2 regions of the Desulfallas thermosapovorans DSM 6562 genome follow, and region 2 is predicted to be linked to the other one. Evidence: a T-box and tRNA genes for the amino acid it is inferred to sense, from the RefSeq annotation. Region 2 holds a T-box; the other holds one or more tRNA genes.
The links. The T-box of region 2 lies ahead of pheS (phenylalanine--tRNA ligase subunit alpha). A T-box ahead of a tRNA ligase gene usually reads a tRNA of that ligase, here a tRNA-Phe.
Positions count from the first base shown of each region.

Region 1: it encodes a tRNA-Phe, which carries the amino acid that the T-box ahead of pheS (phenylalanine--tRNA ligase subunit alpha) is inferred to sense. The anticodon was not compared.

Region 1 covers NZ_VNHM01000017.1:21,226-24,633, reverse strand. Annotated here, with positions in the region: gene speE (polyamine aminopropyltransferase) at 1-317, shown strand, start outside; gene speB (agmatinase) at 657-1,517, shown strand; tRNA gene LX24_RS12600 (tRNA-Asp) at 1,633-1,709, shown strand; tRNA gene LX24_RS12595 (tRNA-Phe) at 1,716-1,791, shown strand; tRNA gene LX24_RS12590 (tRNA-Gly) at 1,795-1,869, shown strand; tRNA gene LX24_RS12585 (tRNA-Cys) at 1,891-1,965, shown strand; gene LX24_RS12580 (isochorismate synthase) at 2,194-3,354, shown strand; gene menD (2-succinyl-5-enolpyruvyl-6-hydroxy-3-cyclohexene-1-carboxylic-acid synthase) at 3,370-3,408, shown strand, end outside.
Region 2 covers NZ_VNHM01000014.1:57,407-60,814, forward strand. Annotated here, with positions in the region: gene rplT (50S ribosomal protein L20) at 1-91, shown strand, start outside; gene LX24_RS11815 (TrmH family RNA methyltransferase) at 312-1,115, shown strand; gene LX24_RS11820 (YqzL family protein) at 1,196-1,288, shown strand; T-box leader at 1,304-1,553, shown strand; gene pheS (phenylalanine--tRNA ligase subunit alpha) at 1,630-2,652, shown strand; gene pheT (phenylalanine--tRNA ligase subunit beta) at 2,790-3,408, shown strand, end outside.

The DNA.
Region 1 (3,408 bases), on a different contig from region 2:
GTGTATTCGAAGCGCTGACCGGGGACGGATTGTTCGTGGCCCAGACCGAATCGCCCTTCTTTAACAGCGAGCTTATTACCCGGGTGAACACCACCATCAGTGGTATATTCCCGGTGACCAGGCTGTTTTGGGCGGTGGTACCCACTTATCCCGGCGGTTACTGGACATTTACCATGGGTTCCAAGAAACATGACCCGCTGGCGGTGGATGTGGACAAGGATAAAATTGAGGCCCTTGGGACCAAGTGGTATTCGCCCGAGGTGCACCGCACCGCCTTTGTTCTGCAGCCCTTTGTCAAAGAATTATTGCCGCGCTGAATAACACTATGCCGCCGTGCCCGTTCCATTGAAAAACCGGTCCGGCGGTGTTATTTAGACATCCATGTTGCCAACGCGGAACCAGCAGGGGATGAAAATTACCTAACAAGCTTCACCTCACATTAGGAAAGGGGATACACCTGCTCAAAGCCCGGGTATTTCTCCGGGGAAAGGAGTATCCCCGGCAAATGGAGTTTAAAGGCGATAAACTCGAAATAAGTGTGACTAAGGTTTAGTGGTCGGGGGACACACCTCCTGCGGAGGAATGTCCCCAACGTACGGGTCAAAATCCCATCTGAACCGTTTTCTATACTGGCGATACCTGTGGGGGTGGTTGCGCTGCACGAGTTTTTGGAAAGCTGCGGTGGCTTTATGGGGGCCGGTAATGATTACCGTTCCGCGCGCCTGGTGCTGGTGGGTGCGCCCATGGATTTTACCGTTAGCTTCAGGCCGGGCACCCGCTCAGGCCCCCGGCGCATCCGTGAAGTTTCGGTGGGGTTGGAGGAGTACAGCCCTTATCTGCAGCGGGATTTAAAGGATTATTGTTATTACGACGCCGGCGACGTGGTGCTGCCCTTCGGGCACGTGCCCCAGAGCTTGAACCGGCTGGAGAGTGTAGTGGGCCAGTTGCTGGCGGACGGTAAATTCCCGCTGGTTTTGGGCGGGGAGCATTTAATCGCCCTGGCGCCGGTGAAGCAAATGGCCCGGGCTTTTCCGGGCTTAAATGTGCTGCATTTTGACGCCCATGCCGACCTGCGGGAGGATTACCTGGGAGAAAGCCTGTCCCATGCCACCGTGATGCGCCGGGTGGCGGAAGTGGTGGGGAGCCGTAACCTTCACCAGTTCGGTATCCGTTCCGGCACTGCCGGTGAATTCGCCTATGGGCGGGAGAATACCGGGTTTTATCCATTTGAAATTCTTACCCCGCTACAGCAAGTCGTTGACCGGTTGCATGGCTGCCCGGTATATGTTACCCTGGATATTGACGTAGTAGATCCCGCCTTTGCGCCGGGTACCGGAACCCCTGAACCGGGCGGGTGCAGTTCTGCGGAAATAATGGCGGCGCTGCACATGCTTAAGGGGTTGAACGTGGTGGGTATGGATCTGGTGGAGGTTTGCCCGGTTTATGACCAGTCCGACCGCACTTCGTTGCTGGCGGCCAAGCTGGTACGGGAAGCAATTTTACTGTTCGGCGGTTAGAACAATAAAATGAGCCCAATGAAAAAAAATCTATTTGACATGAAAGCAATTTTTTTGTATACTTAACATTGTCAGCGGGCCGGGTGCCTTAAGGAAACCGGTTCGGGACAAATGCGGAGCTGTGGTGTAGCGGTCTAACATGTCGGCCTGTCACGCCGAAGATCGCGGGTTCGATTCCCGTCAGCTCCGCCAATACAAGCCACGATAGCTCAGTTGGTAGAGCAGAGGACTGAAAATCCTCGTGTCGCTGGTTCGATTCCGGCTCGTGGCACCATATGCGGAAGTAGCTCAGTGGTAGAGCATCGCCTTGCCAAGGCGAGGGTCGCGGGTTCGAATCCCGTCTTCCGCTCCATTTTATTTAAACAGCAATCATGGCGACATAGCCAAGTGGTAAGGCAGAGGACTGCAAATCCTTTATTCCCCGGTTCAAATCCGGGTGTCGCCTCCAATTTTTCAAAAAAGCTGAGGAACGAGTGTCCCCAGCTTTTTTGTTTTTTCTTATTGATGGTCCAAAATAGCCCTTACGTGATACTTGACATGGCAAATTGCAAAGGATAAAATCAAATACATAAAAACTGAACGGCGTTCATTTTATGAATTGGCCCTATTTTACGTTGGTCCACAGGATCCGGGGCAACGGGCTTGCGAAAGTAAATTGCGTAAGGCGGAGATAGGATTGATATATCAACAAAAAAAAATCCATTTAAAGAGTACATTATCATTTTGGCGTAATTTTGAAAATGAAGAGCGTGTTTTTTTTTATAACCCTTTGGAACAGGAACTTGTTATTGGGGCAAAGCGTGTAAAAAACTTTAAAGCGGGGGAAAGCCATCTTCAATTTCCCTATATATTTTCCACGAGAACCTTCTTGCCAACAGTCAAAGATCAAAAATGGGCCGGGATGGGCAATGAATCAATTGCCTTTGAATATTATCTTGTTGAAAAGAACGGTCGGCAAACCCTTTATTACTATCAAGATTGGTTTGGCATTCAAGACATTAGAGATGAGGAACCTGTATCCCGTAGACATGTTTACGAGATACTTACTGATGATTACGAAGAATGGCGGGTGCTGTTTAATAATGTCAAACAAGAAATATTATCGGGAAAGGTAAAAAAGGTTGTAATTTCCCGGGAAGTTAAAATTGAATGCGAGTCCTTCGTATCCATAGAAAGCCTGCTTAAAAATCTTTTAAAGAAAAACCCAAACTGCTTTGTTTTTGCATATTGCAAGGAGGGTAAAACTTTTCTGGGTGCTACACCCGAAGTTCTTGTGCGAAAAGAAAAAGAGCAGATCACCAGCTATGCCCTGGCCGGAACCATCGCGCGCAGTGAACAACTAGCGGATGAAAACCAAAAATCACTGCTGCTAAGCGATCCCAAAAACCGTCATGAACATCAAGTTGTACTTGATTACATAGTCAATGTGATGAAAACGTTTAACGGCGAAGTGACCATTGGAGAGACCAATATTTTGACGCTCAAAAATCTACATCATTTGCAAACATACATCAAAGCAAAGGCAGGGGATAACAGTTCTCTGATGGATTGGGTTGCACGGTTACACCCGACGCCTGCTTTAGGAGGATACCCGGTGCGTGATGCATTGGAAATAATTGCCCGCTTTGAAAAACATGAGCGGGGATTGTATGCTGCTCCCATGGGGATGATCAATGAATATGGGGACGGCATATTTGTGGCGGGCATACGATCGGCGCTTATTACCGGTAATATGGTTTATGCCTACACTGGCTGTGGTATTGTGGAAAAATCAACATGTGAGGAAGAATACCGGGAGTCCAATAATAAACTGAAATCGATCTTGGAAAGTTTGTAAGCGAGGGTGGAATCCATGACAAACTATATTGCCGCGTTAGTAGATGAGTTATAC
Region 2 (3,408 bases):
TAACCGTAAAGTGCTGGCTGACCTGGCGGTAAATGACAGTAAGGCTTTTGGTCAACTGGTGGAAATGGCCAAGGGACAGGTCCAGTCCTGAATAAATCCTACAGTAACTTATCTGTGATATTACCCATTGCTGGTGATTTCCAGTTGTATTTCGGGATATTGAGGTCACAGGGAGTAATAAGCATGGAACATAATACCCCATGCTTATTTTAATTGGTAACATAAAGGCACAAAATAAGAATACCGCCGCGCCAACCTGAAAAACACCAGCCCCTGGCCGGTGGTATCATAACTAACCGGGAGCATAACCGATGCTGCAAAGTAAGCAAAATCCCCATATAAAATATGTGCGCCGCCTGGCCCGTCGCAAGTTCAGGGAGCAAGAAGGAAAATTTATCATTGAAGGAGTCCGTTTCCTGGAGGAAGCGGTGCAGGTGGACTGGCCGCTGGAACTGGTGCTTTACACCGGTGGCACCGCCGGCCAGGCGCGGGCCGGCCGGTTGCTGGATAAACTGCATCGGCGGGGTGTGCCTTTACTGGCCGTGGATGATAAACTATTCCGAGAACTGGCCGATACCCAGTCTCCCCAGGGACTGCTGGCGGTGGCTTGTGTGCCGGCGATGGGGGATATGGATCCACGGGTTTGGGCTGCGGAAGGCAGGGACTTGCTGGTGCTGGTGGATGGCCTCCGGGACCCGGGAAATCTGGGTACCGTTATCCGCTGCGCTGATGCCGCCGGGGCGGGCGGAGTGCTGATCATGAAGGGTTCTGTGGACCCGTACAACACTAAAACCCTGCGTTCCACTATGGGGTCGATTTTCCATGTACCCCTGTACCCGGTGCCGGACCTGGAAAGCCTGCTGCCCCGGCTGCAAGAGGCCGGTTGGAAACTGGTGGTGGGTGAACCCGCTGCCGGCAAGCTTATCCACCGGTGTGACTTGACCGGCCGGGTGGTACTGGTGGTGGGCAGCGAGGCCGATGGCGTGTCAGCTCTGGTGTGCCGGGCGGCCGGGGAAAGGGTGCGTATACCCATGCCGGGACGGGCCGAATCACTGAACGCCGGAGTGGCGGCCGGAATTATGCTTTATGAGGCCGTGCGCCAGAGAACCCGTTAAAATTCTTGTTTTCAATACAGCCATGTGATATAATCTGTTTTAATAAAGGTCCCCAAAAAATATGGAAAGGTTGTGGTTAAGTGTTTTTAACCGCCGAATTTTTTTGGAGGCTGTTTGAAGCAACGGGTTCCATCCGGGCGTATATGCTTTACAGAAGATTAGCTGTCCACTAATGCAGTATAGATAAGCCAAAGGTAATGAAGGGGATAAGTAAGCGGCTATTTGCCTTACAGGGAGACGGGGTCATGGACTGGGAGCCTCATCAAGTGCAATCCGCTTAGATTCACCCCGGAACTGCAGCTGAACGTATTTCCAGTAGGTGTAGCCGGATTCCCGCCGTTACCGGGTCCGGGCCGAAAATGCCTTGGCCCGGGTTTAGAGTGGTTGAGCTTTAATGCACAAAATTAGGGTGGTACCGCGGATTAATCCGTCCCTTGGGGCGGTTTTTTATTTTGTCTACATAAGGTGGTAATAATAGGAGTAATTGTTATTTCTCCAGAGGAGGATTTGTTTTATGCAGGAAAAATTGAAAAATATTTTGTCCGATGCCCGGCAAGTGTTGTCCCAGGCCAGCCGGCTGGAGGAGTTAAATGAAATCAGGGTGCGCTTTTTGGGTAAGAAGGGATTGCTTACAGGTGTGCTGCGGGGTATGGGTGCCCTTTCTGCTGAAGAACGGCCGAGAATAGGCCAGCTGGCCAATGAAGTGCGTTCTCAAATAGAAGATATACTGGAGCGGCGCACCGCTGAAATTAAAGAAAAACAAAAGATCATACGGCTGGAGATGGAAAAAATTGATGTAACGCTACCCGGCACCCCCTTGATGATGGGGCGTAAACATCCTCTCACCGTTATTCAGGAGGAGATTGAAGATATTTTCCTGGGCATGGGTTACACCATTGAGGAAGGCCCGGAAATTGAAACGGATTTTTATAACTTCGAGGCCCTTAATATTCCCAAGGACCACCCGGCCCGGGACATGCAGGATTCATTTTTTATAAACCCCGAAATACTGCTGCGTACCCACACCTCTCCGGTGCAGGTGCGTACAATGGAGCGAACCACCCCCGGGCTTCCGGTGCGCATTATCGCCCCGGGGCGGGTTTATCGCCGGGATGACGATGCCACCCACTCACCCATGTTCAACCAGGTGGAAGGCCTGGTGGTGGACCGGCGGGTGACCTTTGCTGATTTAAAGGGCACGCTACAGGTGTTTGTGGAAAAAATGTTCGGTTCCAGCACCAAAACCCGGTTCCGGGCCAGTTTCTTCCCCTTCACCGAGCCCAGCGCCGAAGTAGATATATCCTGCGTCATGTGTGGCGGCCGGGGCTGCCGGGTTTGTTCCCAGTCGGGCTGGTTGGAAATACTGGGCTGCGGCATGGTGCACCCCCGGGTGTTGGAAGTGTCCGGCTATAACCCCGAAGAAGTCTCGGGCTTTGCCTTCGGCATGGGTGTAGAGCGCATTACCATGCTCAAATACGGTATCGACGACCTGCGCCTCCTGTTCGAGAACGACCTGAGATTTTTAGCGCAGTTTTAAGGGGTCAGGCTTAAAGTTTTATAAACCTATAATAAATGATATATATCAATAAGCAAATATTTAGTGGTTATGCTTATATTCATTTCACGTGACTTACAAGTGTAGATAACCCAATAGCATTTGAGGAGGTATAGACTTTGCGCGTTTCCTTTAAATGGCTGCAGGAGTATGTGGATATTGACGTTGCCCCTGAGGCGCTGGCCGAGTCCTTAACCCTGGCGGGCCTGGCGGTGGAAGGTATGGAAGAGCCCGGCAAGGGTATTGAAAAGGTTTACACAGGTAAAATACTTAAAATAGATGCTCACCCCAATGCGGACAAGCTGGTGATTTGCCAGGTGGAAGTGGGTGAAGGGGAACAGACCCAGATTGTCACCGGAGCCACCAATGTTCGGGAGGGCCAGGTAGTCCCCGTGGCTGTGGTGGGTGCCAAACTGGCCGGCGGTTTGACCATTAAAAAGGCCAAGCTGCGCGGTGTGGAATCACGGGGTATGCTATGTTCCGGAGATGAACTGGGCCTGGACCCGGATATGCTGCCTGATGACCAGCGGCACGGGATTATGATATTACCCGCCGGTACGCCGGTGGGTGTCGATGTGAAGCCGTTAATCGGCCTGGATGATGTAATAATGGAGCTGGAGCTTACCCCAAACCGGGGCGATTGCATGAGCATGCTTGGTGTGGCCCGGGAAGTGGCGGCCATTTTGCAAAAGCCTCTCAAGCTGCCCAGCGCTGACTTTTCCACCATTCCCCCCGGGC